One region of the Streptomyces sp. NPDC048496 genome, then DNA from elsewhere that is predicted to be linked to it. Evidence: riboswitches for the same ligand, from Rfam matches in the RefSeq annotation. Region 1 holds a riboswitch; the other holds the start of a gene.

The links. Region 1 has a riboswitch for S-adenosylmethionine ahead of thrC (threonine synthase). Riboswitches for the same ligand answer to the same signal wherever they lie in the genome.
Region 2: it holds a riboswitch for S-adenosylmethionine, as region 1 does, so the genes downstream of both, ACGFSA_RS26495 (aminotransferase class V-fold PLP-dependent enzyme) here and thrC (threonine synthase) in region 1, are expected to answer to the same signal.

What each region holds. Positions count from the first base shown of each region.
Region 1 is NZ_JBICXB010000007.1:125,836-140,978, reverse strand. It holds gene ACGFSA_RS10520 (hypothetical protein) at 199-669, shown strand; gene ACGFSA_RS10515 (esterase/lipase family protein) at 956-2,185, shown strand; gene ACGFSA_RS10510 (50S ribosomal protein bL37) at 2,546-2,620, shown strand; gene groL (chaperonin GroEL) at 2,706-4,328, opposite strand; gene ACGFSA_RS10500 (cold-shock protein) at 4,658-4,864, opposite strand; gene ACGFSA_RS10495 (MoaD/ThiS family protein) at 5,297-5,575, opposite strand; gene thrC (threonine synthase) at 5,609-6,910, opposite strand; SAM riboswitch class I at 6,928-7,054, opposite strand; gene ACGFSA_RS10485 (glucosyl-3-phosphoglycerate synthase) at 7,207-8,157, shown strand; gene ACGFSA_RS10480 (trehalose-6-phosphate synthase) at 8,212-9,606, shown strand; gene otsB (trehalose-phosphatase) at 9,616-10,491, opposite strand; gene ACGFSA_RS10470 (DUF3263 domain-containing protein) at 10,655-10,948, opposite strand; gene ACGFSA_RS10465 (ROK family protein) at 11,098-12,030, shown strand; gene nagA (N-acetylglucosamine-6-phosphate deacetylase) at 12,030-13,184, shown strand; gene ACGFSA_RS10455 (1-phosphofructokinase family hexose kinase) at 13,352-14,278, shown strand; gene ACGFSA_RS10450 (ketose-bisphosphate aldolase) at 14,357-15,143, shown strand, end outside.
Region 2 is NZ_JBICXB010000037.1:10,818-25,960, forward strand. It holds gene ACGFSA_RS26460 (Ig-like domain-containing protein) at 1-746, shown strand, start outside; gene ACGFSA_RS26465 (hypothetical protein) at 822-1,223, opposite strand; gene ACGFSA_RS26470 (heme-copper oxidase subunit III) at 1,411-2,031, shown strand; gene ACGFSA_RS26475 (c-type cytochrome) at 2,094-2,903, shown strand; gene ACGFSA_RS26480 (Rieske 2Fe-2S domain-containing protein) at 2,900-3,952, shown strand; gene ACGFSA_RS26485 (cytochrome bc complex cytochrome b subunit) at 3,949-5,574, shown strand; gene trpD (anthranilate phosphoribosyltransferase) at 5,697-6,761, shown strand; SAM riboswitch class IV at 6,846-6,963, shown strand; gene ACGFSA_RS26495 (aminotransferase class V-fold PLP-dependent enzyme) at 7,136-8,590, shown strand; gene ACGFSA_RS26500 (Lrp/AsnC family transcriptional regulator) at 8,658-8,939, opposite strand; gene ACGFSA_RS26505 (rhomboid family intramembrane serine protease) at 8,936-9,685, opposite strand; gene ACGFSA_RS26510 (hypothetical protein) at 9,849-10,091, shown strand; gene ACGFSA_RS26515 (NYN domain-containing protein) at 10,130-11,491, shown strand; gene ACGFSA_RS26520 (NlpC/P60 family protein) at 11,775-12,803, shown strand; gene ACGFSA_RS26525 (NlpC/P60 family protein) at 13,044-14,072, shown strand; gene ACGFSA_RS26530 (hypothetical protein) at 14,172-15,143, shown strand, end outside.

The sequences.
Region 1 (15,143 bases):
GTCGGGTGAGCCCGCGCAGCCGATGAAGGCTGTCGGCCGGCGTGTCCAGGACCGGGCAGCGTCGCGATGCGGCGAGCGCTTGGCCGAAGTCGCCGGGGACGCCGTCCGAGTACGCAAAGACGCTGACGTCGTAGCGGTCCCCGAGCCGGCACACCGTCTCGCCACGAACGCTCGGCAGGCATCTCCGACCGCATCGTCATGGGCGACGGCATCCTGGAGGCCCTGAAGGCCGTGGGCCTGCGCGACACCGCCCCGCGCGCCATCCTCGCCCACGAGTTCGGCCACCACGTGCAGTACGAGGACAACCTCTTCGCCAACACCACGCTCACCGGGCCGGAGGCCACCCGCCGCACCGAGCTGATGGCGGACGCGTTCGGCACGTACTTCCTCACCCACTCGCGCGGCGAAGCCCTCAACACCAAGCGGGTGCTGGGCTCCGCCCAGTCCTTCTACGAGGTCGGCGACTGCGGCTTCACGAACCCCGGCCACCACGGCACGCCCAACCAGCGCCTCGCGGCCTCCTCGTGGGGCGGCGCGCGAGGCCGCTGTCGCCGCCTGTGTCGACCGGCTGCCGGACGGTGCACCCGGACTGGCGGGCATCGGCCAGAAAATGCTTACCCGGACCCTGCGCCATCACGGACTGGACGGCTGGAATCACGCGCACGGTGACCCCGTCCGTACCGTTCCGCGTGGCTTGTGCCCCCACGCCGCCCGGTGGGGATACGGCCCTGCTGATGCGGGCGACCGAGGGGGGCGGAGCAGCACAAGGGCTCCGTCCTCACCACCCGGACCAGCGACGACGCACCGAACTCGGCCACCTGGCCGCTGTCCGAAATCTGCTCCCACCCACGGGTGGTTTGCCGCGGTCTCCAACCGGAAGGTGATCATCCACCTCCACCATGGCGCTGGGCACGGTGGCTCTCACCGCGCCGGACCCTCCCTGGAAGGAACCACCTTGTCCGAACCGACCCGCGACCAGATCGCAGACGCGCTCACGTCCAACCCGCCGATCACCCTGTCCGCACGTCCCAGCCTCACCAAGCCCGCCGCCGCACCGGCGGCCGACGAGGTATGGCCGCTGCACAACGGCACCGCCTGGGTGTACTACGGCGAGGGACACACACGGCTGATGAATCCCTTCATCACGGCCGACGGGTTCAACTCCGGGCCGAGTGACCTGGCGGAGCTCTGGGAGTACCTGGAGAGCGGCGCGTACCCGTTCATCAGCCAGCTGCGCCGCCGCGGCTACGACGTGATCATCCTCGGATTCCACGAACGCAGTGCGTCGATCCTGGACAACTCCCGGGCCGCGCAGGAGGCGATCCACCACGCCATCGCCGAGCGGGCCGGGGACGCGCCACTGAAGGTGGGCGGCTTCAGCATGGGCGGGCTGGTCACCCGGCACGCGCTGGCCAAGCTGGAGATGCAGCGCATGGACCACCAGACCGACCTGTACTTCTCGTACGACAGCCCGCACCGCGGCGCGTGGATCCCGATCGTGCTCCAGGCGTTCGCGCACTACATCCGGGACCTCGACAGCCGGTTCTCCGACCAGATCAACAGCGCCGCCGCCCAGCAGCTGCTCTGGCGGCACATCCCGGAATGGAACAGCACGCCGGCTGAGAGCCAGAAGCGGACCGACTTCCTCAGCGAGATGCAGCGCCTCGGCGGATGGCCGATGCTGCCCCGGAAGATCGCCGTCGCCAACGGCGTCGGCACCGGAACGGGCAACGGGATCAATCCGAGCGACCTCGCCCTGGAGGGCAAGGGGCTCTCCGTCGCCGGCACGAAGCTGTACACGCAGGCGGCGGGGGACGACGAACTGGTCGCGAAGCTGCGGGTGGTGACGCTGAAGACGAACGAGGTACGGACCTCGGGCCTGCCCACCATCGACGGCGCGCCCGGCGGCACCCTGGAAGGGTTCGGCATCCTCGCCGACGGGCTCAACGCCCTCAACCCCTGGCTCGGCTTCAAGACCGACGTACCCATCCGCTCGCACTGCTTCGTCCCCGCGGTCAGTGCCGTCGCCATCCGTGACGTGGCGACGGACGAGGACCTGTACACACCCATCAACGGCCTGTCGCGGGAGGGCAGCGAGCTCGACGACTTCAAGCTCGCCTCGCAGAACGAGGGCCACACCCTCGTGACCGAGGAACTCTGCTCCTGGATCATCGAGCGGCTGTAACAGCAGGTAACAGCGCCGGTTACGGCGACGTCGGCCCCCGGGACCAGCCGGCCCCGGGGGCCGACGTACAGGCACGTACCGATCCGTCAGGATCAGAAGTCCATGTCACCGCCCGGCATGCCGCCCGGAGCGGCCACGACTGCCTTTGACGGCGATCTGCTTGAGCGGGGCCTCCAGCGCCGGCTTGACGGCGTTGGCGCCGGTCGCGCCTCGTCACCCGAGAGCTCCGGCTTCGCGAAGACGGCGGAAGCCTGCAGCAGCGCCACGCCACCACCGACGCCGAGAGCACGGCCCCACATGCGGGCGCGGTATTAAACTGGCTGACGCATGGACAAATCCCGACATAAGGAGATATTCGCCATGGCCAAGCGAGGCAACAAGCGACGCGGTCGCAAGAAGAAGAAGGCGAACCACGGCAAGCGCCCCAACGCCTGAACGCACCAGCGCCGGACATGACGTCGGCCCCCGGGACCGACTGGTCCCGGGGGCCGACGTACAGGCACTTACCGATCCGTCAGGATCAGAAGTCCATGTCACCGCCCGGCATGCCGCCCGGAGCGGCCGCAGAGGCCTTCTCCGGCTTGTCGGCGATGACGGCCTCGGTGGTCAGGAACAGCGCGGCGATCGACGCGGCGTTCTGCAGAGCGGAGCGCGTGACCTTCGCCGGGTCGAGAATGCCCTCGGCGATCATGTCGACGTACTCGCCGGTCGCGGCGTTCAGACCGTGGCCGACGGCCAGGTTGCGCACCTTCTCGACGACGACGCCACCCTCGAGACCACCGTTGACGGCGATCTGCTTGAGCGGGGCCTCCAGCGCCAGTTTGACGGCGTTGGCGCCGGTCGCCTCGTCACCCGAGAGCTCCAGCTTCTCGAAGACGGCGGAAGCCTGCAGCAGCGCCACGCCACCACCGGCGACGATGCCCTCCTCGACGGCCGCCTTCGCGTTGCGAACGGCGTCCTCGATGCGGTGCTTGCGCTCCTTGAGCTCGACCTCGGTCGCGGCACCGGCCTTGATGACGGCCACGCCGCCGGCCAGCTTCGCCAGGCGCTCCTGGAGCTTCTCGCGGTCGTAGTCCGAGTCGGAGTTCTCGATCTCGGCACGGATCTGGTTGACGCGACCCTGAACCTGGTCGGTGTCACCGGCGCCGTCGACGATCGTCGTCTCGTCCTTGGTGATGACGACCTTGCGGGCACGGCCCAGCAGGTCCAGGCCGGCGTTCTCCAGCTTGAGACCGACCTCCTCGGAGATGACGGTGCCACCGGTGAGGATGGCGATGTCGCCGAGCATGGCCTTGCGGCGGTCACCGAAGCCCGGAGCCTTGACGGCGACGGACTTGAAGGTGCCACGGATCTTGTTGACGACCAGGGTCGACAGGGCCTCGCCCTCGACGTCCTCGGCGATGATCAGCAGCGGCTTGCCGGACTGCATGACCTTCTCCAGCAGCGGAAGGAGGTCCTTCACGTTGCTGACCTTGGAGTTGACGATCAGGATGTACGGGTCGTCCAGGGACGACTCCATGCGCTCCATGTCGGTGGCGAAGTACGCCGAGATGTAGCCCTTGTCGAAGCGCATACCCTCGGTGAGCTCCAGCTCCAGACCGAAGGTCTGGGACTCCTCGACGGTGATGACGCCTTCCTTGCCGACCTTGTCCATCGCCTCGGCGATGAGCTCGCCGATCTGGGTGTCGGCGGCGGAGATGGAGGCCGTGGAAGCGATCTGCTCCTTGGTCTCCACGTCCTTGGCCTGCTCCAGCAGAGCGGCGGAGACGGCCTCGACGGCCTTCTCGATGCCCCGCTTGAGGGCCATCGGGTTCGCACCCGCGGCGACGTTGCGGAGGCCCTCACGGACGAGTGCCTGGGCGAGAACGGTGGCGGTGGTCGTACCGTCGCCGGCGACGTCGTCCGTCTTCTTGGCGACTTCCTTGACCAGCTCTGCGCCGATCTTCTCGTACGGGTCCTCGAGCTCGATCTCCTTGGCGATGGAGACACCATCGTTGGTGATCGTGGGTGCGCCCCACTTCTTCTCAAGGACGACGTTCCGGCCCTTGGGGCCGAGGGTCACCTTGACGGCGTCGGCGAGCTGGTTCATCCCGCGCTCGAGGCCGCGCCGCGCTTCCTCGTCGAACGCGATGATCTTGGCCATGTGAAGTGGTCCTCCCGGACAGGGGTGGATTGCTCCGGACCGTGTGGCGCCCGCGACGGACGGCCTGCGTGCCTGACGGTTCCTTGCCCCGCCGGGCCTGCGGGCCTCACCGACCCGGTCCTTCTGTCACTCTCAACGTCAGAGTGCTAACGCCCAATGATTAGCACTCGACCCCTTCGAGTGCAAGCGCCCCTTCGAGTTCGTGGACCGCGCCGGGCAGCGGCGGCGCGGTCACAGGCGGACTCCAGGACGCACGAAGGGCCCGTACCCCTTGGGGGAGGTACGGGCCCTTCGTGCGTGAGTAGTGTCGTTGGCCGACCGCGCCGAGCTCAGCCGACGGCGAGCTTGACCATGTCCGCCTGCGGCCCCTTCTGGCCCTGCGAGATTTCGAATTCAACTCGCTGACCCTCTTCGAGGGTGCGGTACCCGTCCATCTGGATCGCGCTGTAGTGGACGAAAACATCCGCACCACCGTCGACCGCGATGAAGCCGTACCCCTTCTCCGCGTTGAACCACTTGACGGTGCCCTGAGCCATGCCTAACTCCCCTATTACTGGCCCTTGCACAGGACCGCACTTCGCGGACCCGGGTCAGAACTCACCCTCCGACAGGAGAGGGTGCGTGCGCCGGAACGCGTCGACCGCGGCCGAATGTATCTGCCCAACTGCCCTCTGCAACAGGTCAATCGGACGAGAAATCTGGGCAGCACCGAACGCCCGAAGATGAGGAATTTATGTGATTCCAGGGCAAGTCGGGCCGGACAAAGGCCACTTACGGCGCAAGGAGTTGGAACACTTTGGCTGCATCTTGTCGTGGGCGGGCGCATTCTCATATGCGGTCGGCACGGGCAGCGGAGGGGACTTCCCCACTCTACCGCGCTCAACCATGCAGAATTGCCCCCTCCGCTTAGCTTGCAGAGGGGGCAATTCCGGTAACGCTGCGAAGCCGGCCGCAGGGCTGACTACGGGTCAGCAGCCGCCCGCGACCGCCGGGATGATGGAGATGCCCGCCCCGTCCGGGGTGGCCGTCTCCAGGCCGCCCTCGAAGCGCACGTCGTCGTCGTTGACGTACACGTTCACGAAGCGGCGGAGCTTGCCCTGGTCGTCCAGGACACGCGCGGCGATGCCCGGGTGGTTCTGCTCCAGCGACTCGATGACCTGGGAGAGGGTCGAGCCCTCGGCCGGGACCTCGGCCTGGCCGCCCGTGTAGGTGCGCAGGATGGTGGGAATACGGACCTTGACGCTCATCCGGGTGCCTTCCTCATGTCTCGGGTGATCGGGTCAGCTGTTGGCGAGGCCGGCGTCGCGGAACGCGTCCAGGCTGGGCCGGATGGTCGCGGTCGGGCCGGTCGTCGGGGCGACCGCGTCCAGCGTCTTCAGGCCGTCACCGGTGTTCAGGACGACCGTGGTGAGCGTCGGGTCCAGCAGACCCGCCTCGATCAGCTTCCTCGTCACACCGACCGTCACCCCGCCCGCCGTCTCGGCGAAGATGCCCTCGGTGCGGGCCAGCAGCTTGATCGCGTCGACGATCTGCTCGTCGTCGACGTCCTCGACCGCGCCGCCGGTGCGGCGGGCGATGTCCAGGACGTACGGACCGTCGGCCGGATTGCCGATCGCCAGGGACTTGGCGATCGTGTTCGGCTTCTGCGGGCGCACGACGTCGTGACCGGCCTTGAAGGCCGTGGAGACCGGGGAGCAGCCCTCGGCCTGGGCACCGAAGATCTTGTACGGCTTGTCCTCGACGAGACCGAGCTTGATCAGCTCCTGAAGACCCTTGTCGATCTTCGTGAGCTGCGAGCCGGACGCGATCGGGATGACGAGCTGGTCGGGCAGCTGCCAGCCGAGCTGCTCGCAGATCTCGTACGCGAGCGTCTTGGAACCCTCGCCGTAGTACGGGCGCAGGTTGACGTTGACGAAGCCCCAGCCCTCACCGAGCGGGTCGCCGATGAGCTCCGAGCAGAAGCGGTTGACGTCGTCGTAGTTGCCCTCGATGCCGACCAGTTCACCGCCGTACACCGCGGCCATGACGACCTTGCCCTGCTCCAGGTCGTGCGGGATGAACACGCAGGACCGGAATCCGGCCCGGGCGGCGGCCGCGCCCACCGCACCGGCGAGGTTGCCGGTGGAGGAGCAGGAGAGAGTGGTGAAACCGAAGGCGCGGGCGGCCTCCACGGCGATCGCGACGACGCGGTCCTTGAAGGAGTGCGTCGGGTTGCCGGAGTCGTCCTTGACGTACAGACCGCCGGTGACGCCCAGCTCACGGGCGAGGTTGTCGGCCTTGACCAGCTTGGTGAAGCCGGGGTTGATGTTGGGCTTGTCCGCGACATCGGCGGGGACGGGCAGCAGCGGCGCGTAGCGCCAGATGTTGTCCGGTCCGGCCTCGATGCGCTTCTTCAGCTCGTCCGGGGAGTCGCCCGGCAGGTCGTACGCCACTTCGAGCGGCCCGAAACAGGACGCGCAGGCGAAAAGGGGACCGAGCTCGAAACGCTCTCCGCACTCGCGGCAGGAGAGCGCCGCTGCGGGGCCGAGGTCGACGGCGCCGGTGGAAGAATCGGTGCTTACTGCAACAGTCTGCACAGCCATGCTGGCGAGGCCCTTTCTCCTCATCTTCCTCGCGGCGCATTTCGCCACGAGACGGAATTGGCACCTTCCCCACCTGACCTCGCGGTCGGCGGGAGGGTTGCCGGGACTTCAACGGGCCGTTCCCTCAGTCCCTCTGGATGAGCGCTTTGGCACTGGATCACCGACCCAGGCATTTGTTGGCGGACGACCCCGACATGCGACGGTCGTCCGCGTTGTTCAAGACTGTAACCGAAGCCCCGGACGGTTGAGGCAGTCGTCCGAACCGCGAGATGGATCACATACAGGGAGTATCGACCGTGCTGGAAGAGGTCGAACGCTGGCTGGCCGGGCGTTCCTGGTCGGCAGCCGACCGCCCGCTGGACCGGCTCGTCGCCGCCAAGAGCCGGGATCCGCGGCGCGGGAGCGTGAGCGTGGTGCTGCCCGCCCTGAACGAGGAGGCGACGGTCGGCGCCATCGTCGAGACGATCCGGGTCGAGCTGATGGAGAAGGTGCCGCTGGTCGACGAGCTGCTGGTGATCGACTCCGGCTCGACGGACGGCACGGCGGAAGTCGCCCGGAAGGCGGGCGCCCGGGTGGTGCACCGCGACGCGATACTCCCGCGCATACCCGCGCTCCCCGGCAAGGGCGAGGTCCTGTGGCGCTCGCTCCTGGTCACCACCGGTGACATCGTCTGCTTCATAGACGCCGACCTGAGGGACTTCTCCGCGCAGTTCGTCTCCGGCATCGTCGGCCCGCTGCTCACCGACCCCGAGGTGCAGTTCGTCAAGGCGATGTACGACCGCCCCCTGGGCGACACCGCGGGTCAGGGCGGTCGCGTCACGGAACTGGTGGCCCGCCCGCTGCTCAATCTGCACTGGCCGCGGCTGGCCGGCTTCGTCCAGCCGCTCGGCGGCGAGTACGCGGTGCGGCGCTCACTGCTGGAGCGGCTGCCGTTTCCTGTCGGTTACGGAGTGGAACTCGGCCTCCTGGTGGACGCCCTGCACACCGTCGGGCTGGACGCGCTGGCACAGGTCGATGTGGGGGTGCGCAGACACCGCCACCAGGACGGCCAGGCGCTGGGACGGATGGCTGCGGCGATCTATCGAACCGCTCAGCTCCGGCTGTCCCGGGGTCACTTGGTACGTCCGGCCCTGACCCAGTTCGAGCGGGGCGAGGACGGCTTCGTACCGCGCACCCATCCGGTGGACACGGAGGAGCGGCCCCCGATGTGCGAGATCACGGAGTACGTTTCGCGCCGCGCGGCCTGAGGTGGCCTGACTTCGCACGTTTGGGCGGTTCGTGATCGGGCTAGATTCCGCAACATGGTCTCCGAGCACGAAGCCCAGTCCGCTGCCCAGGTCCTTGTCGCGTCCAACCGCGGCCCGGTGTCGTACACCCTCACCACCGACGGATCGCTCGACGCCAAGCGCGGCGGCGGCGGGCTCGTCTCCGGGCTGAGCGCCGTCAAGGACAAACTGTGGGTGTGCGCCGCGCTCGGTGACGGGGACCGGGAGGCGGTCCGGCGCGGGGTCGGTGAGCAGGGCGTTCGGATGCTCGACATCGACGCGGAGGTCCACGCGGACGCGTACAACGGCATCGCGAACTCGGTGCTCTGGTTCGTCCACCACATGCTGTACCAAACGCCGCTGGAACCGGTTTTCGACGCGGAGTTCCGGCGGCAGTGGGCGTCGTTCGAGACGTACAACCGGGCCTTCGCCGAGGCGCTCGCCGAGGAGGCGGGCGAGGGCGCGGCGGTGCTGGTGCAGGACTACCACCTGGCGCTGGTCCCCGGCATGCTCCGCGAACTCCGCCCCGACCTTCGGATCGGCCACTTCTCGCACACTCCGTGGGCGCCCGTCGACTACTTCCGCCTGCTCCCCGACGACATCGCCGAGCAGCTGCTGCACGGCATCCTGGGCGCGGACCGGGCGGCCTTCCTGACCCGGCGCTGGGCGGACGCGTTCATCGGCTGCTGCACGGAGGTCCTGGGCGGCACCGGCCGGACGAGGATCGGGGTGCACGGTCTGGGGGCGGACGCGGACTTCCTGTGCCGGCGCGCGCACGAGAAGGACGTGGACGAGCGGATGGCGACACTGCGGGAGCAGGTGGGCGGCACCGGTCGGAAGACGATCGTGCGGGTGGACCGGACGGAACTCTCCAAGAACATCGTGCGTGGCCTGTTCGCCTACCGGGAGCTGCTCAACACACGTCCGGAGTGGCGCGAACGGGTGGTTCATATGGCGTTCGCGTATCCGTCGCGGCAGGACCTGGCGGTGTACCGGGAGTACACCGCGGAGGTGCAGCGGGTCGCGGAGGAGATCAACTCGACGTACGGGACCGCCGACTGGACCCCGGTCCTGCTCCATGTGCACGACGACTTCGCACGCTCGCTGGGAGCGTACCGGCTGGCGGACGTGGCGCTCGTCAACCCGATCCGCGACGGCATGAACCTCGTCGCCAAGGAGGTCCCGGTGGTCTCCGACGCGGGCTGCGCGCTGGTGCTGTCGCGGGAGGCGGGGGCGTACGAGGAACTGGGCGGCGACGCGGTCGTGGTGAACCCGTACGACGTGTCCGCGACGGCGGCGGCACTGCACGAGGCGTTGACGATGGCGGACGACGAACGGGCCGCGCGCACGGAGCGGCTGGCCGCGGCGGCGGTGGCGCTGCCGCCGCAGCAGTGGTTCCTGGACCAGCTGGACGCGCTCCGGCAGGAGTGACGCGGCCCGTCACACCTCGGTGGGATCCGACCGGAGACAGCGCGCCAAGGCCGAGAGGAACTCCACGACGGCTCCCGGACCGTTCAACAACAGATCGGCCCGCTCGGCCAGTTCGGGCACTTCGGCGCTGCCGCTGCAGACCAGCAGGCCCGGGATGCCGTCGGGGCCCTCGGTGCGGAGCTTCTCCACGGCGGCGTACGCGGCGAGGTCGCCCAGGTCGTCACCCGCGTACAGAACGGACTCGGCGTCCAACTCCCGTACGTACTGTGTGAGCGCCATGCCCTTGTCCATGCCCGGCGGGCGCAACTCCAGCACGAGACGGCCCGGTTCGACGATCAGTCCGTGCCGGGCGGCGAGCGCGCCGAGCGGGCCGCGCAGCGCGTCGAACGCGGCCTGCGGGTCGGCGGCGCGACGGGTGTGGACGGCGAGCGCCCGGCCCTTCTCCTCGATCCAGGTACCGCGCCACGAGTCGAACCGTTCGAGGAGGCCGGGGAGTTCGGCGCGGACCGCGGCGACGCCCGGGTGCGGGGCGGGGGCGTGGACGGTACCGGAGACGGCGTCCCAGCGTTCGGCGCCGTAATGGCCGAGAACGACCAGGTGGTCGAGGCCGGGGACCCCGGCGAAGCCGCCGTGCCGGACCGCGACGTCGGCCGGACGGCCGGTGATCACGGCGACGGAGGCGACCTTCGGGGCGAGGGCGGCCAGGGCCGGTACGGCGCCGGGGCGGGCGCGGGCCTGTTCCGGGTCCGGGACGATCTCGGCGAGGGTGCCGTCGAAATCGAGTGCGACGACCGCGTGGTCGGGGCGGGCGAGGAGAGCGGCGAGGCCTTCGCGGCCGGCCGGGGTGGTCGGGGTCGGCAGAGGCTGTTCCGGAGTGCTGCCCATGGGTCGAGGGTATCGGGGGTGGTGCGGTGCGGCTACGGCCGGCGACCGCGGCCGGCCTGTTCCCCTGCCCGCCCCTTCCCGGAACCGGGGCGCCCCGGACCCCCGCTCCCTGATCCGGCCTGATCCGAACGGAAGTCCCTGGACGTACGGCGCTGCCGCAATGTCAGCGCCGCCCCCGCCGAGCGTCCCGGATCCGTCGCAGCCGGTTCACCGTCACCGGGTCCTCCTCCAGTGCCCGCCGGTTGTCCAGGAGCGCGTTGAGCAGCTGGTAGTAGCGCGTCGGCGAGATGCCCAGGCCCTCCCGGATCTCCCGCTCCTTCGCCCCCGGGCCGGGCCACGAGCGCCGTTCCACGGCCAGGACCGCACGCTCCCGGTCGGAGAGCCCGGCGCCAGGGTGGCCGGCGGGGCTGTCGGCAGGGGGCTCCGCTTCGGCGGAGCCGTCGTCGGGGGCGGTCATATGAGCCAACATATCGCCCGCCACCTGAGCTCGGCAGAAGGCCTGGTCGAAGGCACGCTCCGGGGCTTTGCCACACTTTTGTATGGGTCCTCAACAAACAGCATTAGTGGACTAGACCTATTGGGGGTCCTCGGGCGAAACTGTCTCCCGTGAAACACGTCATCGCCCTCGATGTGGGCGGCACCGGAATGAAGGCCGCACTGGTCGGGGCCGACGGCACCCTGCTGCACGAGGCTCGGCGCGCGACCGGCAGGGAGCGCGGACCCGACGCCGTCGTGGAGTCGATCCTCGCCTTCGCCGCGGAACTGCGCGCCCACGGGGAGGAACACTTCGGCGAGAGCGCCGTCGCGGCCGGTGTCGCCGTGCCCGGCATCATCGACGCGGAGAACGGGATCGCGGTCTACGCCTCGAACCTGGGCTGGCGCGACGTCCCCATGCGCACCCTGCTCGGCGAACGGCTCGGCGGCGTACCCGTCGCGCTCGGCCACGACGTCAGGACCGGCGGCCTCGCCGAGGGCAGGATCGGCGCGGGCAAGGGCGCCGACCGCTTCCTGTTCGTCCCGCTCGGTACCGGCATCGCCGGGGCCATCGGTATCACGGGCACCATCGAGGCGGGCGCGCACGGGTACGCGGGCGAGATCGGGCACGTCGTGGTCCGGCCGGACGGGCCGGACTGCGGGTGCGGACAGCGCGGCTGCCTGGAGACCCTCGCGTCCGCCTCCGCCGTCAGCCGCGCCTGGGCCGCCGCGTCGGGGGACCCGGAGGCCGACGCCGCGGACTGCGCGAAGGCCGTCGAATCGGGCGACCCCGCGGCCGTACGGGTGTGGCAGAACGCGGTCGACGCGCTCGCCGCCGGGCTGGTCACCGCGCTGACCCTGCTGGATCCCCGCATGCTCATCATCGGTGGCGGTCTCGCCGAGGCGGGGGAAACCTTGTTCGTACCACTCCGTGCGGCCGTCGAGGAACGTGTCACGTTCCAGAAGCTGCCCGACATCGTCCCGGCAGCCCTCGGGGACACCGCCGGATGCCTGGGTGCAGGGCTGCTCGCCTGGGATCTTCTCTCCACGGAGGTAACCGCCTGATGGCCGGACGCGCAGACAGCACGGTTCTCGCCGGGGCCCGGGTGGTTCTTCCCACCGGGACCGTCGAGAACGGCCGGGTGACCGTCGAGGGCACCCGGATCACCGGGAGTCCGGCGGAGGGTGCCCGGACCATCGATCTGACCGGCCACTGGGTCGTCCCCGGCTTCGTCGACATGCACAACCACGGCGGTGGCGGCGCGTCCTTCACCTCCGGCACGGTGGACGAGGTCCTCACCGGCGTCCGCACCCACCGCGAGCACGGCACCACCACCCTGGTCGCCTCCACCGTCACCGGCGAGATGGACTTCCTCGCCGAGCGGGCCGGCATCCTCTCCGAGCTGGTCGAGCAGGGCGACCTGGCCGGGATCCACTTCGAGGGCCCGTTCATCTCGCCGTGCCGCAAGGGCGCGCACAGCGAGACGCTGCTGCGCCACCCGGACCCGGCCGAGGTCCGCAAGCTGATGGACGCGGCGCGCGGCACCGCGAAGATGTTCACGCTCGCCACCGAACTGCCGGGCGGCATCGAGTCGGTGCGGCTGCTCGCCGAGCACGGCGTGATCGCCGCGATCGGGCACACCGACGCGACGTACGAGCAGACCGTCGAGGCGATCGACGCGGGCGCCACCGTCGCCACCCACCTGTTCAACGCGATGCCGCCGTTCGCCCACCGCGATCCCGGTCCGATCGCCGCCCTCCTGGAGGACGAGCGGATCACCGTCGAGCTGATCAACGACGGTACGCATCTGCACCCGGCCGCCCTGCAGTTGGCGTACCACCACGCGGGCGCCGCCCGTGTCGCGCTGATCACGGACGCGATGGACGCGGCCGGGTTCGGTGACGGCCAGTACCAGCTGGGTCCGCTCGCCGTCGAGGTCAAGGACGGCGTCGCCCGGCTCGTCGAGGGCGACTCGATCGCGGGTTCCACGCTCACCCTGGACACCGCGTTCCGCCGGGCCGTCACGCTCGACCGGATCCCGGTCGAGGACGTCGTGCGGTCCATCTCCGCCAACCCGGCACGGCTGCTCGGCGTGTACGACAAGGTCGGCTCTCTGGAGCCGGGCAAGGACGCGGACCTGGTGGTCCTGGACGCGGACTTCGCGCTCAAGGGCGTCATGCGCAAGGGCGAATGGGTTATTGAGCCCGAACTCGGGTGATTTCAGCCATTCTTGACAGTGGGCCGAATTCGTAACGAAGAGACAGCGGTTGGCCCGGAGCTCTGGGCCGACCGCTGCCTCTTTGGCATGATCGCTCTGTCAACAGCAGGGAAGGCGCGTTCTGGCAAGAGATCCGCGCTCCGGCACGGATCGAAGGGGTGACCGAGGTGATCCTCACGGTCACACTGAACACGGCACTCGACCTGACGTACGGCGTACCGGCGCTGGTCCCGCACACCAGCCACCGCGTCGGTGACATATCCGAACGCCCCGGCGGCAAAGGGCTCAACGTCGCCCGGGTGCTCTCCGCACTCGGCCACGAGACCGTGGTCACCGGCTTCGCCGGAGGCGCCACCGGAGCCGCACTCCGCGAGCTCCTGGCGGATCTCCCGCCGCGCGACGCGCTCGTCCCCGTCGCCGGGAACACCCGCCGCACCATCGCGGTCGTCGACGCGTCCACCGGCGACACCACCCAGCTCAACGAACCCGGTCCACTCGTCAGCGCCGACGAGTGGACCACCTTCCTCGCCACGTACGAGAAGCTCCTCGCCGGCGCGGACACGGTCGCACTCTGCGGCAGCCTGCCGCCCGGCGTCCACGTCGGCGCCTACGCCGAACTGGTCCGCATCGCCCGCGCCGCCGAGGTCCCCGTTCTCCTCGACACCAGCGGCGAACCGCTGCGCCGGGGCATAGCCGCCCGCCCCGACCTGATCAAGCCGAACGCCGACGAGCTCGCCCAGCTCACCGGTTCCCGCGACCCGCTGCGCGCCACCCATGACGCCCGCCGCCGGGGCGCGCACGGCGTGATCGCCTCGCTCGGCGCGGACGGCATGCTCGCCGTCACACCCGAGGGAACCTGGCGGGCGGCGCCGCCGGACCGGGTCGCGGGCAACCCCACTGGAGCGGGCGACTCCGCGGTGGCCGGGCTGCTGTCCGGTCTCGTCGAGGGGCTGAGCTGGCCGGACCGGCTGCGCAGGGCGGTGGCACTGTCGACGGCGACAGTGCTGGCACCCGCGGCCGGGGAGTTCGACCGGGCGGCGTACGAGGAGCTGCTGCCGCGCGTCGGCGTCGAGGAACAAGCACCGACGGTCTGAGCGGCGCGGAACCAGCTCGCATCGCGCGCCCGGCACCGTCCGGATCATCCCGCACCACACGAAGTCTCAGGGGGCATCATGCCGCTCGTCAGCACCGGTGAACTCGTCTCGGCCGCCCAGGCCGACGGACGCTCAGTCGCCGCCTTCAACGTCATCACACTGGAGCACGCGGAGGCCATCGCCGCGGGCGCGGAACGCGCCGGGGCACCCGCCATCCTGCAGATCTCCGAGAACGCCGTGAAGTTCCACGGCGGTCGGCTCTCCGCCATCGCCGCCGCGACCGCCGCCGTCGCCCGCGCCTCCCACGCGCCGCTCGCGCTCCACCTCGACCACGTCGAGTCCGTGGAACTGCTGCACCAGGCGCACGACGAGGGCTTCGGCTCGGTGATGTTCGACGCCTCGAAGCTGACCTACGAGGAGAACGTACGGGCCACGGCCGACGCGGTCGCCTGGGGCCACGAGCGCGGGATCTGGATCGAGGCGGAGCTCGGCAAGGTCGGCGGCAAGGAGGGCGAGGCCCCGCTCGACGCCCACGCCCCCGGTGTCCGCACCGACCCGGCGGAGGCCGCCGCCTACGTCGCGGCGACCGGCGTCGACGCACTGGCCGTCGCGGTCGGCTCCTCGCACGCGATGACGGAGCGCACCGCAGCCCTGGACCACGCCCTGATCGGCCGGCTGCGCGACGCGGTCCCGGTCCCGCTGGTGCTGCACGGCTCCAGCGGCGTCCCGGACGAGGAGATCCGCCAGGCGGTCGCCTCCGGCATGCGCAAGATCAACGTGGGTACGGCGCTGAACACGGCGTTCACCGGCGCGGTGCGCGCGTACCTGGCCGAGAACCCGACGGGCGTCGACCCGCGCAAGTACC
Region 2 (15,143 bases), on a different contig from region 1:
CCACCGTGGAACGCTCCCTGAAGGTCCGGTCCACGCCCTCCGTGCTGGGCTCCTGGTACTGGGTCGACGACAAGACCCTGCACTACCGCCCGCAGGAGTACTGGCCCGCCAGGGCCACCATCGAGGCCACCAGCACCATGGCGGGCATCAAGGTCACCAAGACGCTGTACGGGGCTCCCGCGAAGGCGTTGAAGATCACTACCGGCGACCGCATAGAGGCCATCACCGACGCCTCCGCGCACACCATGACGGTCAAGCGCAACGGACGAGTGATCAAGACCATTCCGGTGACCACCGGCAGGCCCGGCTTCGACACCCGCAACGGCGTCAAGGTCGTGCTGAGCAAGGAGTACTCCGTACGCATGCGCGGCGAGACGATCGGCATCGCGGAAGGCTCATCCGACTCGTACGACCTGCAGGTCTACTACGCGACCCGCGTCACCTGGAGCGGCGAATACGTGCACGCGGCCCCCTGGTCCGTCGGCTCACAGGGGCTCGCGAACGTCAGCCACGGCTGCACGGGCATGAGCACCAGCGAGGCCGCGTGGTTCTTCAACACCGTGCGCGAGGGGGACATCGTCAAGGTCGTCGGCAGCCAGGGCGCGACGATGACACCGTTCGACAACGGCTACGGCGACTGGAACCTGTCCTGGGCCAACTGGCAGAAGGGCAGCGCCCTGCAGAACAACACCACGCCGGACCGCTCGGACACGATCCAGGCGGCGCGCCTGCGCCCCGAGGTCTGACCGGCCAGGGGAGTGCGCTGCCCCTCGGTGGGACATGAAGAGCCGCGGATGCCGCCGCGGCGGCATCCGGGTCGGTCAGGTGTTTGCGCAGAGCCTGTTGCGCAGCAGAGCGGCCAGGGCGTCCGCGAACTCGACCGGCTCGACCGGAAGGGTCACCGCGGCGTCCGCGCGGCTCCAGGTGGCCAGCCAGGCGTCCTGAGGGCGCCCCATCAGCAGGAGCACCGGCGGACAGCGGAAGACCTCGTCCTTGATCTGCCGGCAGACGCCCATGCCGCCCGCCGGGGCCGTCTCGCCGTCCAGCACGCACGCGTCGATGCCACCGTTCTCCAGAGCGGTCAGGACGGCGGGCAGGGTGGCGCACTCCACGAACTCCAGCGGTGGCACGTCCGCCGCAGGCCTCCGACCGGCGGCCAGCCTCACCTGCTCACGGGTGTTGGCGTCGTCGCTGTAGACCAGGACCGTGGCGGTCGGCTGCATTGTTCCTCCGTGACATCTGTGTCTTCGGGGCTCTCGGGGCATGAACCGATGCGCGGATCGTACTCCGACGGACAGCCTGTCAGCACCGGTAATGACGCCGATTCGATGGGCCGTTCGGGGAGGACACACCCTGCTGACACACCGAACGGCACCCCCCGGAGTGAGGGCGGGATAAGCGACCGACATAATGTCGGTCGTGGCGACAGCAACGACAGTAGAAACCGGGCACGCGCACCCGTCGGTCAATCGACCGAACCTCACCAGCGTCGGAACCATCATCTGGTTGAGTTCCGAGCTGATGTTCTTCGCGGCCCTCTTCGCGATGTACTTCACCCTGCGATCGGTGATGGGACCCGACCACTGGAAGGAAATGGCTTCGGCCCTGAACTTCCCGTTCTCGGCGACGAACACCACGATCCTGGTGCTCTCCTCCCTCACCTGCCAGCTCGGCGTCTTCGCCGCGGAGCGGGGCGATGTGAAGAAGCTCCGTGCCTGGTTCGTGATCACTTTCGTGATGGGTGCGATCTTCATCGGAGGCCAGGTCCTCGAGTACACCGAGCTGGTGAAGAAGGACGGCCTCTCGCTGTCCTCCGACCCGTACGGCTCGGTGTTCTACCTGACCACCGGCTTCCACGGTCTGCATGTGACAGGCGGTCTCATCGCCTTCCTGCTCGTTCTGGGCAGGACATACGCAGCCAAGAGGTTCACCCACGAACAGGCGACCGCTGCCATCGTCGTGTCCTATTACTGGCACTTCGTCGATGTCGTGTGGATCGGCCTCTTCGCCACGATCTACATGATCAAGTAACCGGGCTCGAACCCGAACCACATCCAGCATCGACGCAGAAGATCCTGACACCGGGGTAATCCGTGAAAAAGCTCTCCGCACGACGACGCCATCCGTTGGCGGCGGTCGTCGTACTACTCCTCGCGCTGGCGGCCACTGGGGGGCTGTACGCCGCGTTTGCGCCCGCGAGTAAGGCGCAGGCCGACGACACCGCCCAGTCCCTCGCCATTGATGAGGGCAAGAAGCTGTACTCCGTCGGTTGCGCCAGCTGCCACGGAACCGGCGGTCAGGGCACCACCGACGGGCCGAGCCTGGTCGGCGTGGGCTCCGCCGCCGTCGACTTCCAGGTCGGCACCGGCCGTATGCCGGCGCAGCAGCCGGGTGCCCAGGTACCGAAGAAGAAGGTCATCTACACCCAGGCCGAGATCGACCAGCTCGCGGCGTACGTCGCGTCGCTCGGCGCCGGCCCGATCGTGCCGACCAAGGACCAGGTCAGCCCTGAGGGTGCGGACATCGCCAAGGGTGGCGAGCTGTTCCGTACCAACTGTGCGCAGTGCCACAACTTCACCGGCCAGGGCGGTGCGCTGTCGAAGGGCAAGTACGCGCCCAGCCTTGGGGGCGTGGAGCCGAAGCACGTGTACGAGGCCATGCAGACCGGCCCGCAGAGCATGCCGTCCTTCCCCGACACGACGATGCCCTCGCAGCAGAAGCGGGACATCATCGCGTACATCAAGACCGTGAACAGCGCCGAGTCCGAGAACCCTGGTGGCCTCGAGCTGGGCGGGCTCGGTCCGGTCAGCGAGGGTCTGTTCGCCTGGATCTTCGGTCTCGGCGCACTGATCGCAGTTGCCGTTTGGGTCGCGGCCCACACCGCTAAGGCCAAGAAGTCATGAGTAGCCAAGAGATTCCAGAAGAGAACCTGCCGACTGAGCAGGGCACCGCGCACACCGCGGTAGAGGTCGCGGACGACCCGTTCGCAGACCCGGGGCTGCCGGCCCACAGGCCGCGCATCCAGGACATCGACGAACGGGCCGCGAAGCGGTCGGAGCGCACGGTCGCGCTCCTGTTCCTGCTGTCCATGGTGGCGACGGTCGGCTTCATCGCCTCGTACGTCATCTTCCCGGTCGACAGGATCGTGTACATCTGGCCGTTCGGTCACGTGAGCGCGCTCAACTTCTCCCTGGGTCTGACCCTGGGCGTGGCCCTCTTCGCGATCGGAGCGGGCGCCGTCCACTGGGCGCGCACGCTGATGTCCGACGTGGAGGTGGCCGACGACCGCCACGCCATCTCGGCCGAGCCCGAGGTCAAGGCGAAGGTTCTCGCCGACTTCGCGGCCGGTGCCGAGGAGTCCGCGCTCGGCCGGCGCAAGCTGATCCGCAACACCATGTTCGGTGCGCTGGCCCTGGTGCCGCTCTCCGGTGTGATGCTGCTGCGCGACCTCGGTCCGCTGCCGGAGAAGAAGCTCCGCAACACCCTGTGGGCCAAGGGCAAGCAGCTCATCAACATGAACACGATGCTGCCGCTGCGTCCCGAGGACGTCGCCGTCGGTTCGCTGACCTTCGCCATGCCCGAGGGCCTGAACGAGGACGCGGAGGACTTCCAGAACCAGATCGCCAAGGCCGCGCTGATGATCATCCGTATCCAGCCGGAGAACATCAAGGACAAGCGCGAGCGCGAGTGGGCCCACGAGGGCATCGTGGCCTTCTCGAAGATCTGCACCCACGTCGGCTGCCCGATCAGCCTGTACGAGCAGCAGACGCACCACGTGCTCTGCCCGTGCCACCAGTCCACCTTCGACCTCTCCGACGGCGCCCGCGTCATCTTCGGTCCGGCCGGTCACGCCCTTCCGCAGCTGCGGATCGGTGTGAACGCCGAGGGCAACCTCGAAGCGCTCGGTGACTTCGAAGAGCCCGTCGGTCCTGCCTTCTGGGAGCGCGGATGAGTACTGTGACCGACACGAAGCGCAAGGCGCCCGCCGGTGAGCGGGTGGCCGACTGGGCGGACGGCCGGCTCGGGATCTACTCCCTGGCCAAGTCCAACATGCGCAAGATCTTCCCGGACCACTGGTCCTTCATGCTCGGTGAGATCGCCCTCTACAGCTTCATCATCATCATCCTCACGGGTGTGTATCTGACGCTGTTCTTCCACCCGAGCATGAACGAAGTCGTGTACCACGGCTCGTACGAGCCGATGCAGGGCATCCGGATGTCCGAGGCCTACGCCTCGACGCTGGACATCAGCTTCGACGTCCGCGGTGGTCTCCTGGTCCGCCAGATCCACCACTGGGCCGCGCTGATCTTCCTGGCCGGCATGTTCGTGCACATGATGCGCGTCTTCTTCACGGGTGCGTTCCGCAAGCCGCGTGAGATCAACTGGCTGTTCGGCTTCCTGCTGTTCGTGCTGGGTATGTTCACCGGCTTCACCGGCTACTCGCTCCCGGACGACCTGCTCTCCGGTACGGGTGTCCGCTTCACCCAGGGCGCGATCCTGTCGACGCCGATCGTCGGCACGTATCTCTCGATGTTCCTGTTCGGCGGAGAGTTCCCCGGTCACGACTTCGTCGGCCGGTTCTACTCGGTCCACATCCTGCTGCTGCCGGGCATCATGCTCGGCCTGCTGGTGGCGCACCTGATCCTGGTCTTCTACCACAAGCACACGCAGTTCGCGGGTCCCGGCCGGACGAACAAGAACGTCGTCGGCATGCCGCTGCTGCCGGTGTACATGGCGAAGGCCGGAGGCTTCTTCTTCCTGGTCTTCGGTATCATCGCCGTGATCGCGGGCATCGCCTCGATCAACCCGATCTGGGCCATCGGCCCGTACCGCCCGGACCAGGTGTCCACCGGCGCCCAGCCCGACTGGTACATGGGCTTCGCCGAGGGTCTGATCCGAGTGATGCCGGGCTGGGAGATCAACCTCTGGGGTCACACGCTCGTCCTGGGCGTGTTCATCCCGCTGATGCTCTTCGGACTGGTGCTCGCGATCATCGCGGTCTACCCGTTCGTCGAGTCCTGGATCACCGGGGACAAGCGCGAGCACCACATCCTGGACCGCCCGCGCAACGCCCCGACCCGGACGGCCTTCGGCGTCGCCTGGATCACCGAATACGTCATCGTCTTCATCGGCGGTGGCAACGACCTCTGGGCCACGCACTTCCACCTCTCGCTGAACGCCATCTCGTGGTTCGTCCGGATCTTCATCTTCGTGGGGCCGGTCCTCGCGTTCATCGTGACGAAGCGGATCTGCCTCGGCCTTCAGCGCCGGGACAAGGAGAAGGTGCTGCACGGACGCGAATCCGGCATCATCAAGCGCCTGCCGCACGGTGAGTTCGTCGAGATCCACGAGCCGCTCGGTCCCGAGCAGCTGCACACGCTCACCGCGCACGAGCAGTACAAGCCGGTCGAGATCGGCCCGACGGTCGACGAGAACGGTGTCGAGCGCAAGGTGCCCGCGATGCAGAAGCTGCGGGCCAAGCTCAGCAAGGGCTACTTCGGCGAGCACCACCAGATCGAAAAGCCCACCGTCGAGGAGTACAAGGAGATCACCAGCGGCCACGGCCACCACTGATCACCTGAACTGATCGCCACAGCGGGAGCCCCGTCCATTCGATGGACGGGGCTCTTCGCTGTCCGTGGGGCTCGATAGGGTGGGGTGCATCCCCTTTCGGCTGTGGACCCCAGGAGCGGACCATGAACGTTGTGACCCCGGTCGGCGGCGACAGCGTGGCGGCTCGTTCCTGGCCGGGCGTGCTGAACCCGCTGCTGCGTGGCGAGGACCTGACCGCCGACGACACTGCGTGGGCGATGGACAGCATCATGAGCGGCGAGGCGACCGACGTGCAGATCGCCGGTTTCGTCGTCGCCCTCCGGGCCAAGGGCGAGACCGTCGACGAGGTCACCGGACTCGTCCGCGCGATGTACGAGCACGCCACCACGATCCACGTGCCGGGCCGCACGGTCGACATCGTCGGCACCGGCGGCGACCTCGCCAAGACGGTCAACATCTCCACGATGTCCGCGATCGTCGTCGCAGGCACGGGCGCCAAGGTCGTCAAGCACGGCAACCGGGCCTCCTCCTCGGCCAGCGGCGCCTCCGACGTCCTGGAGAAGCTGGGCGTCAACCTGGAGCTGACCCCGCAGCGTGTCGTCGCGGTGGCGGAGGAAGCCGGCATCACCTTCTGCTTCGCCGTGAAGTTCCACCCCGCCCTGCGGTACGCGGCGAAGGCCCGCAAGGAGCTCGGCGCGCAGACCACGTTCAACATCCTCGGGCCGCTCACCAACCCGGCGCAGGTGCGCTCCCAGGCCGTCGGTGTCGCCGATCCGAAGATGGCTCCCATCGTCGCGGGCGTGCTCGCGGCGCGTGGCAACTCCGCGCTCGTCTTCCGCGGCGACGACGGTCTGGACGAGCTGACGACCACGGCGACCTCCCGCGTCTGGGTGGTCCGCGACGGAGAGGTGCGCGAGGAGGCGTTCGACCCCCGCGACGTCGGTCTGCAGCTGGTCCCCGTCGAGGCGCTGCGGGGCGCCGACGCGTCGTACAACGCCGAGGTGGCCCGCCGACTGCTGGCCGGCGAGACCGGTCCGGTACGCGAAGCGGTGCTGCTCAACTCGGCGGCGGCGCTGGTGGCGCTGGACCCGGGCGAGGGCACGCTGAACGAGCAGCTCGCCGCCGGAATGGCGAAGGCCGCCGAATCCATCGACTCGGGTGCGGCGCGGGCGGCGCTGGAGCGCTGGGTGGCGGTCAGCAACACCTGACCGTACGGAAATGTGGCACAGGGCGCAGTCCAGATCTTGGACCGCGCCTTGCACGTCGGCGCACGTATGGCAGGATGCTCGTCAGGTCATGAGTGACAGCGACTACGGCCCCGGCCCGCTGTCCGGCAACCCTCCGTCCGTGGCGGGGTGCCCCGGGTGAAGACCAGGCCGCAGGCAGCGAGGTCTGCGGCAAGCGCGGACCCCTCGACATCTCTGAATGTCACATCCCTGGGGTCCTGGTCCTCAAGGAGCCTCTTGTGAGCAAGCGAATGCGATAGGGCCCAAGGCCCTTCTCCGCGCACCCTTTTCTTCTTCCTGCGCTGCCGCGTGTCCGCCGGCGCAGTGAATTCGCCTGCCTGTTACGGGAGTTCGCCATGTCTGTCTGTACCGCTGCCGCCGATCAGTCCATTTGTACACCGCTGCCCGTTCTGGGGCGGGATGTGACCGTTCCTCTGGTGACCGGTGGTGAAGTCACGTACGCCGCCCTCGACTACGCGGCCAGCGCCCCGGCCCTGCAGCGCGTGTGGGACGACGTCGCCGCGTACGCCCCGTACTACGGCAGCGTCCACCGCGGCGCCGGCTACCTCTCGCAGCTTTCCACGGACCTCTTCGAGAACAGCCGCAGGACCGTCGCGGAGTTCCTCGGCTGCCGCCCCGAGGGAGACCAGGTGATCTTCACCCGGTCGACGACCGACTCGCTGAACCTGCTCGCCGCGGTGATCCCCGCCGACTGCCAGGTCTTCGTGTTCGAGACCGAGCACCACGCCTCGCTGCTGCCCTGGCGCGACGCCCGCGTCACCTACCTCAACGCCCCGCGCACCCCGGCCGAGGCCGTCGAGACGCTGGAGCGGGCGCTCGCCGACCGCGACCTTTCCCCAAACTCTCAACTCCGTTCGAGCAAGGGAGGCCCCCTGGGTCCGGCGCTGGTCTGCGTCACCGGCGCATCCAATGTCACCGGTGAGCTGTGGCCGGTGAAGGAGCTGGCCGCCGCCGCCCACGCGCACGGCGCGCGGATCGTGCTCGACGCCGCGCAACTCGCCCCGCACCACCCGGTGGACATCGCCGGGCTCGACGTCGACTGGGTCGCCTTCTCCGGACACAAGCTGTACGCGCCGTTCGGCTCCGGTGTCCTCGCGGGCCGCGCCGACTGGCTGCAGGACGCCGAGCCGTACCTCGCCGGTGGCGGCGCCTCGCGGAAGGTCGCCCGGCGCACCGACGGCGGAGTGGACGTCGAGTGGCACTCGACCGCCGCCCGCCACGAGGCCGGTTCGCCCAACGTCATCGGCGTCCACTCCATCGCTTCCGCCTGCAGGGCGCTCACCGAGGCCGGCTTCGACCGGCTCGTCGCCCGTGAGCAGCAGCTCGTCACCCGGGTCCGCGAAGGCCTCGCCGAGGTCCCCCAGGTCAAGGTGCTGTCGCTGTTCGGCGACGACGCCCCGCGGGTCGGCGTCATCTCCTTCGTGGTGGCGGGCTGGAACAGCTCGCACTTCGCCGCGGCGCTCTCCGCCGAATACGGCATCGGGGTACGCGACGGACTGTTCTGCGCCCACCCGCTGGTCCGCACCCTGCTGGGCAGCGGCCCGCAGGACCCGGGCGAGTGCGGTGCGCCGGAGGCCGAGCCGGGCGAGCTCCCCCGGTCTCGAACGGACTCGACCGGGGGGACCCCCTTGCTGAACGCGATCCGGGTCAGTTTCGGCGCCGGTACGCCGGACGAGCACATCGAGCGCTTCGTCCGCGCGGTCAAGGAGCTGGTGAGCAAGGGTGCCCGGTGGGCGTATCGCACCGAGGGCGGCCGCTGTGTCCCGGACCGGGGCGCAGCGCAGATCTGACGGGCCCGTCGGACTTCGGCCGGGGACGGGCAGTGCCGCCCGTCCCCGGCCGAAGTCCGACGCGAACCTACGCGTCGAGACCGATGGCGAAGGCCGCCTCCAGGTCGTGCTGCGAGTACGTACGGAACGCGACATGGGTGTCGGTGCCCTCGACACCCGGGATCTTGCTGATCCGGCCGGGGATGACGTCCGCGAGGTCGTCGTGCCTGGCCACCCGGACCATGGCGATCAGGTCGTACGTACCGGTGACCGAGAAGACCTCGCTGACATTGTCCAGCGCGGCGATGGCCTCGGCGATCTCCGGAATCCGGTCCACGCTGGTTTTGATGAGCACGATCGCGGTGATCACGGCTGGCTTTCTCCCTCGGTGGCCGTGGCTGGAGCCTTCACTCTAGCCCCACCGCGATAGCGTCCCCAGGCGTAGAGGAAGCCGCAGACGAAGCCGACCACATGGGCGAGATACGCCACCCCGGGACCGCTGCCCGCGCCCTGCGCCGCCATCCACTGCAGCACGAACCAGAAGATCAGCACGATCCAGGCGGGAAAGCGCAGCGGAAGGAAGAACAGGAACGGGAAGAGGCTGGTCACACGCGCCCTGGGGAACAGGTAGAGGAACGCCCCGAGCACCGCGGAGATCGCTCCTGATGCGCCGACGAGGGTCTGGTCGGAGTTCGCGTGCGCCGTCGCGTACGCCAGCAGGGCGAGATAGCCGCAGCCGAGGTAGAAGAAGGCAAATTCGGCACGGCCCATCCGCTCCTCGGCCATCGCCCCGAACACGTACAGGAAGAGCATGTTGCCGAGCAGATGAAGCCAGCTGCCGTGCACGAACAGCGCGGTCAGCGGGGTGAGCAGGGCCTGTGCGGAGCCCGCCCACAGCTCGCTCGGGATCACCCCCCAGCGCTCGAAGTACCCGGCCTGGGCGGCGAGCAGGGTGTCGGCGGTGCCGTAGGTGGAGTTGAAGCCGGAGAGCGGGCTGATCAGGAAGACGGCGCAGCACAGGGCGATGAGGGCATACGTCACCTGCGCACCGGCCGCCGTGGCGGCGTGCAGGAGCCTGCCGGTCACTCCGTCTCTCGCGGCCCGCCGATCGATCATGCACAGAGCATGACGCAAGGTGACGGAACGGGACAGACCGCCTCGCCGTGTCTATGGGTATGCGCAAGGCCGTAGGGTTACAGCAGGACATCCGCAGTTCGACGGCGCACCGCGAGATCCTGTGCGGGAAGCAGCACGACGCTCGACGAAAGAGGACGCAACGATGACGACGGTTCCCCAGCCGACCGACGGGACCCGCTGGCGCTGCACGCTCTGCGGAAATCTCACCCGCTTCGACGTGACCCGCACCTCCAAGGTCGTCGAATACGTCCATCTCGACCTGGCCGGTGAGTCGACCGTCGAGGAACGCGAGGTGGTCAGTGAGACCATCGAGTCGGTCCGCTGCCGCTGGTGCAACGCGGTGGACCAGATCGAACTAGTCGACAGACCGGGTGCCGACTCCTGACGGGGCCGTGCGGACAGACATTTTTGGGGTGACGGATCGTGGAGCAGCCCGATAGCGGCGCCGAGCCGGCCGATGGAGCCGGCGACGCCGTCGAGGCGCTCGACCGCCCGCTGCCCGAAGGTGTACGGCGGCGCGTCGTCGCGCTGGTCTCGGACGCGTTCGGCGGCCTGACCGTCACCGAACTCCCGGCCCAGCTCAGGCAGTACGCCCGCTTCACCCCGACCCGGCGCGCCAAGTTCGCCGGGAACGCGATGGCGGCCGCCCTGGAGAGCGCCCCCCTGTTCCGACAGCGCATCGGCGAACGGCTCCGGGAATCCCAGTCGGAGCTGGCCGCTGCCGTGGAGGCCGGGTCGCCGCCCGCCGCCGCCGATCCCGTCGATGTGGCCGCGGCCGCCTATGTGCTGCGCCCGGTCGGCTGGGTGAAACTGGTCGCCGCCGCCGGCGAGGAGGTCCAGCGCGCCGACGCCGAGCGGGCCGACGAGGAGGGCCGGCGCGAGCTGGAACGGCTGCGCGAGGAGCTCGCCCAGGCCCGGACCCAGACGAGGAGCGAGACCGAACGGCTCCGCGCCGAACTCGACGCGGCCCGCAAGGAAGCCGATTCGCTGCAGCGCAAACTCCGGTCCGCCCTCAACGAGGTCAAGCGCGGCGAGGCCGCGGTGCGCCGGGGCAAGGCCGAGGCCGACGCCCTGCGGGCCGAGGCGGCCGCCCGGACCTCCGCCGCCGAGAGCGAGACCCGGCGGCTGCGGGCCCGGCTCGGCGAGGCGGAGGCGTCCGTCGAGGCGAGCCGCAGAGCCTCCAGGGAGGGGCGTTCGGTCGAGGACATGCGGCTGCGGCTGCTCCTCGACACGGTGCTCGACGCGGCCCGGGGGCTGCGCCGCGAACTGGCCCTGCCGCCCTCCTCGATCCGCCCCGCGGACAGCGTCGACGCGGTCGAGCCCGGCGCGATGTCGCCCAAGGACATTGCCACCAGGGCTCTTTCGGAGACCGATCCGGCCCTGCTCGACCAGTTGCTCGCGCTGCCGCAGGCGCATCTGATCGTGGACGGCTACAACGTCACCAAGACCGGCTATCCGCAGCTGCCGCTGGAGAAGCAGCGGCTGCGGCTGCTGGGCGGCCTCGCGGTGCTCGCCGCGCAGTCGGGCGCCGAGATGACCTGTGTCTTCGACGGGGCCGAACTGGCCGCCCCGGTGCTGCTCGCACCTCCGCGCGGGGTGCGCGTGCTGTTCAGCAAGCCGGGCGTGACCGCCGACGAACTCATCCGCCAGCTCGCCCGCGCCGAACCGCCGGGCAGGCCCGTCGTGGTGGTCTCCACCGACCGTGAAGTGGCGGACGGCGTGGCGAAGGCAGGGGCCAGGCCCGTTGCGTCCGTCTTGCTCCTGAAGCGGCTTTCGCGCGTCTGACGCGCCTTGTGGCCACTTGTCGGAAATCAGGGAACGTACCGTCAAGTCGCTGCTACGCCCTGTGTGATGAGAGTAAAGAAGTACCTGTTGTGGCGAGATTTTTCTTGTGAGGATTTGAACTGATCACAAGATGGTCACTAGGGTCGGGCTTCGAACCTTCGCACGGTTGATCACCCATCCGGGGTGGCAGCGAAGGAACCGCCGAGTCCGTGACGTGCACGGAGCCGGGGATTCATCCCCCACAGCCCGGTAGGCGGCTCTGAGGAAGAAGGAGCTCGCCTTCGTGGCGTCCCACCGTCGTCCCAAGCAGCCGAGCCGCGCCCGTGTGACCGTGCTCACCGCGACCGCCGCCGCGGCTGTGGCCCTGACCTCTCAGGCCGCCCACGCCGACCCCAAGCCGACCAAGAGTGAGGTCAAGGCGAAGGTCGACAAGCTCTACCACGAGGCGGAGAAGGCCTCCGAGAAGTACAACGGGGCCAAGGAGCAGCAGCAGAAGCTCGAAAAGCAGGTCGGCGCGCTGCAGGACAAGGTGGCCCGCGGTCAGCAGGAGCTCAACACGCTCCGCAGCGGCCTCGGTTCGCTCGCCGCCGCGCAGTACCGCTCCGGCGGCATCGACCCGTCCGTGCAGCTCTTCCTCGCCTCGGACCCGGACACCTTCCTCGACGAGGCCTCGGCCCTCGACCAGTTGACGGCCAAGCAGACCCAGTCGCTGGAGAAGATCCAGGAGAAGCAGCGGGCCCTCGCGCAGCAGCGCAAGGAGGCCCAGGACAAGCTGAGCGACCTCGCGGACGTCCGCAAGGTGCTCGGCGAGAACAAGAAGAAGTACCAGGGCAAGCTTGCCGACGCGCAGCGCCTGCTCAACACCCTGACCGCCGCCGAGCGCGAGAAGATGGCCCAGGCCGACCAGCGCGCCAGCCGCGCCGCGAGCGACCGGGTCAACCTGGGCAACGAGGTCCCCGCCTCCGCCCGCGGCGCCGCCGCCCTGAATGCCGCCGCGGGCAAGGTGGGCACGCCGTACTTCCGCGGCGGCACCGGCCCCAATTCCTTCGACTGCTCCGGGCTGACCCAGTGGGCCTACGCCCAGGCCGGTGTCCACATCAGCCGCGTCACGTACACCCAGGTCAACGACGGCGTGCAAATAGGCCGCAGCGCCCTCAAGCCGGGCGACCTCGTCTTCTTCAACAGCACGTCGCACGTGGCTCTGTACGCGGGCAACAACACCGTGCTGCACGCCCCGTACCCGGGCGCCTATGTCCGCTACGAGTCGATGAACACGATCGGCAGCTTCCAGTTCGGCGTGCGCGTCGGCTGACGCCGCCCGAACGGGCGAATTCCCACGCCCCCGCAAGACGGCCCGCCCCGCCGGAGACCACAGGTCACCGGCGGGGCGCCGTCGTATCCGGCCTGCACCCATCCGGCACGGTCGTTCGTGCGCTCCGTAGTCGTCCGACTACTGTCTGCCTGCTGTGCGGCTCCCGTCCGTCGGTCCGCCCGTCCCGGGCGGCAGGGGGCCGCGTACGTCTGCGTACAGCGGAAGGGAGTGCGGCGTCCTGTGGTGTCCCATCGCCGTTCCACACAGTCCGGCGTCAACCGGAGCGTCCGGGTCACAGTCCTGTCCGCGGCTGCGGCGACCGCCGCCACGCTCGGGGCGGCAGCCGCGCACGCCGACCCGAAGGACACGTCCCGGACCGCCAGGGCCGAGATCGACCGGCTGTACAGCGAGGCCGAGCACGCCACCGAGCAGTACAACAAGGCGGGGGAGAACGCCGACCGGCTGCGCGGCGAGCTGAACCGGGCCCAGGAACGCTTGGCCCGCGGTCAGGAACAAATCAACCGGATGCGCATGGCGCTCGGTTCGGCCGCCGCCGCGCAGTACCGATCCGGTGGCATCGACCCGTCGCTCGCCCTGCTGCTCTCCGCCGATCCGGACAGCTACCTCGACCGGGTAGCCACCCTGGACCGGCTGAACGCCCGTCAGGCCACCGCCCTGCACGAACTCCAGCACGCCCGGCGCGGCCTCGCGCAGGTCCGCGCGGAGGCTGCCCGCTCGCTTGCCGGCCTGGAGCGCAACAAGGCAGCCGCCACCCGGCACAAACGGACCGTCGAGGGCAAGCTCCGGCAGGCCCGGCAGCTGCTGGGCGCGCTGCCCGCCGCGGACCGGGCGGCTTTCGATCGCGCCTCGCGCTCCGGCCGCGACGCCTCGTTCTCCGCCCCGGCCGATCTGCCGGCCGGGTCGTCCCGGGCGGCGGCCGCCGTCATGGCCGTCCGCCGGGCCGTCGGACTCCCGTACATCTGGGGCGCCAACGGACCCGCCGGATTCGACTGCTCCGGGCTGATGCAGTGGGCGTACGCCCAGGCCGGTGTCGGCCTGCCACGCACCTCGCAGGCGCAGCGGTACGCCGGCCACATGGTGCCGCTCTCCGAGGCCCGCCCCGGCGATCTGGTCGCCTACCGCTCGGACGCCAGTCATATCGGGATGTACGTGGGCAACGGGCAGGTGATCCACGCCCCGCACCCGGGTGCTCCGGTCCGCTACGACCCGGTCGGCATGATGCCGGTCTCCTCGGTGACCCGCGTCTGAGAGCCTGTCGGGGGACCTTCGATCGGAGAGCGTGCGTGCCAGGGCGTGGCCGCCCGATCAGAGGTCACCCGACAGGCTCTGACCCGTACCCTCGGTCACGTGGCTGATCAGGGGCGCACCGCAGGGCGGGGGCATGACGGACGGCGGCGCGCGGCGGGCGCGGCGCTCGCCGGACTGCTGCTCGCGTCCGCCTGCACGGCCCCCGCCCCCGCCACCCCCGACCCCACCGTCCGGGCGATCGGCGCCACCCTGGACCGCCGCGCCGCCGCCGTCCTGGACCACGACCCGGACGGCTTCCTCGCCGCACTCGCCCCCGGGGCCACCGGGCTGCGGACGGCCCAGCGCCGCGAGCTGGACCACCTCGCCGACGTGCCGCTGAGCTCATGGGCGTACAAGGTGACGGACGTGCGCAGGCGCGGAGCCGACCGGGCCACCGCCGACGTCGAGTTGCGCTACCGGATCGCGGGCTACGACAGCGCTCCGGTCACCGCGGACCGGGTGCTCGACCTGGAGCGGGACCCGGCGGACGGCCGCTGGTACATCACCGGGGACCGGGCCGGCCGGGACGGCGGCCTGCAGTTGTGGCAGCAGGGCGACGTCCAGGTCGTACGGGGCAGGCGAAGTCTCGTCCTCGGTGTGGGGCGGACAACGGCGGAGCTCCGCGAGATCGCGGGCACCGCGGACCGTGCGGTGCCCGCCGTCTCCGCCGCCTGGCCGGAGCGCTGGGCCGGCCGCGTGGTGGTCCTCGTACCGGAGACGATCGACGACATGGCCGGGCTGCTGGGGTCACCGGCGGCGAACTACCGGGGCATAGCGGCCGTCACCACCGGCGAGAGTGGCGGACGGGCGCCCGCGGACCGGGTGATCGTCAACCCTCAGGCGTACGCGACGCTCGGCACGTTCGGGCAGCGGATCGTCCTCACCCACGAGACCGCCCATGTGGCCACCCGCGCCCGCACCACCGCGTCCACCCCGACCTGGCTCTCCGAGGGCTTCGCCGACTGGGCGGCCTACCGTGCCGAGCACCGGACCGCTGAGCAGGCCGCGCCCGAACTGGCCGACGCGGTCCGG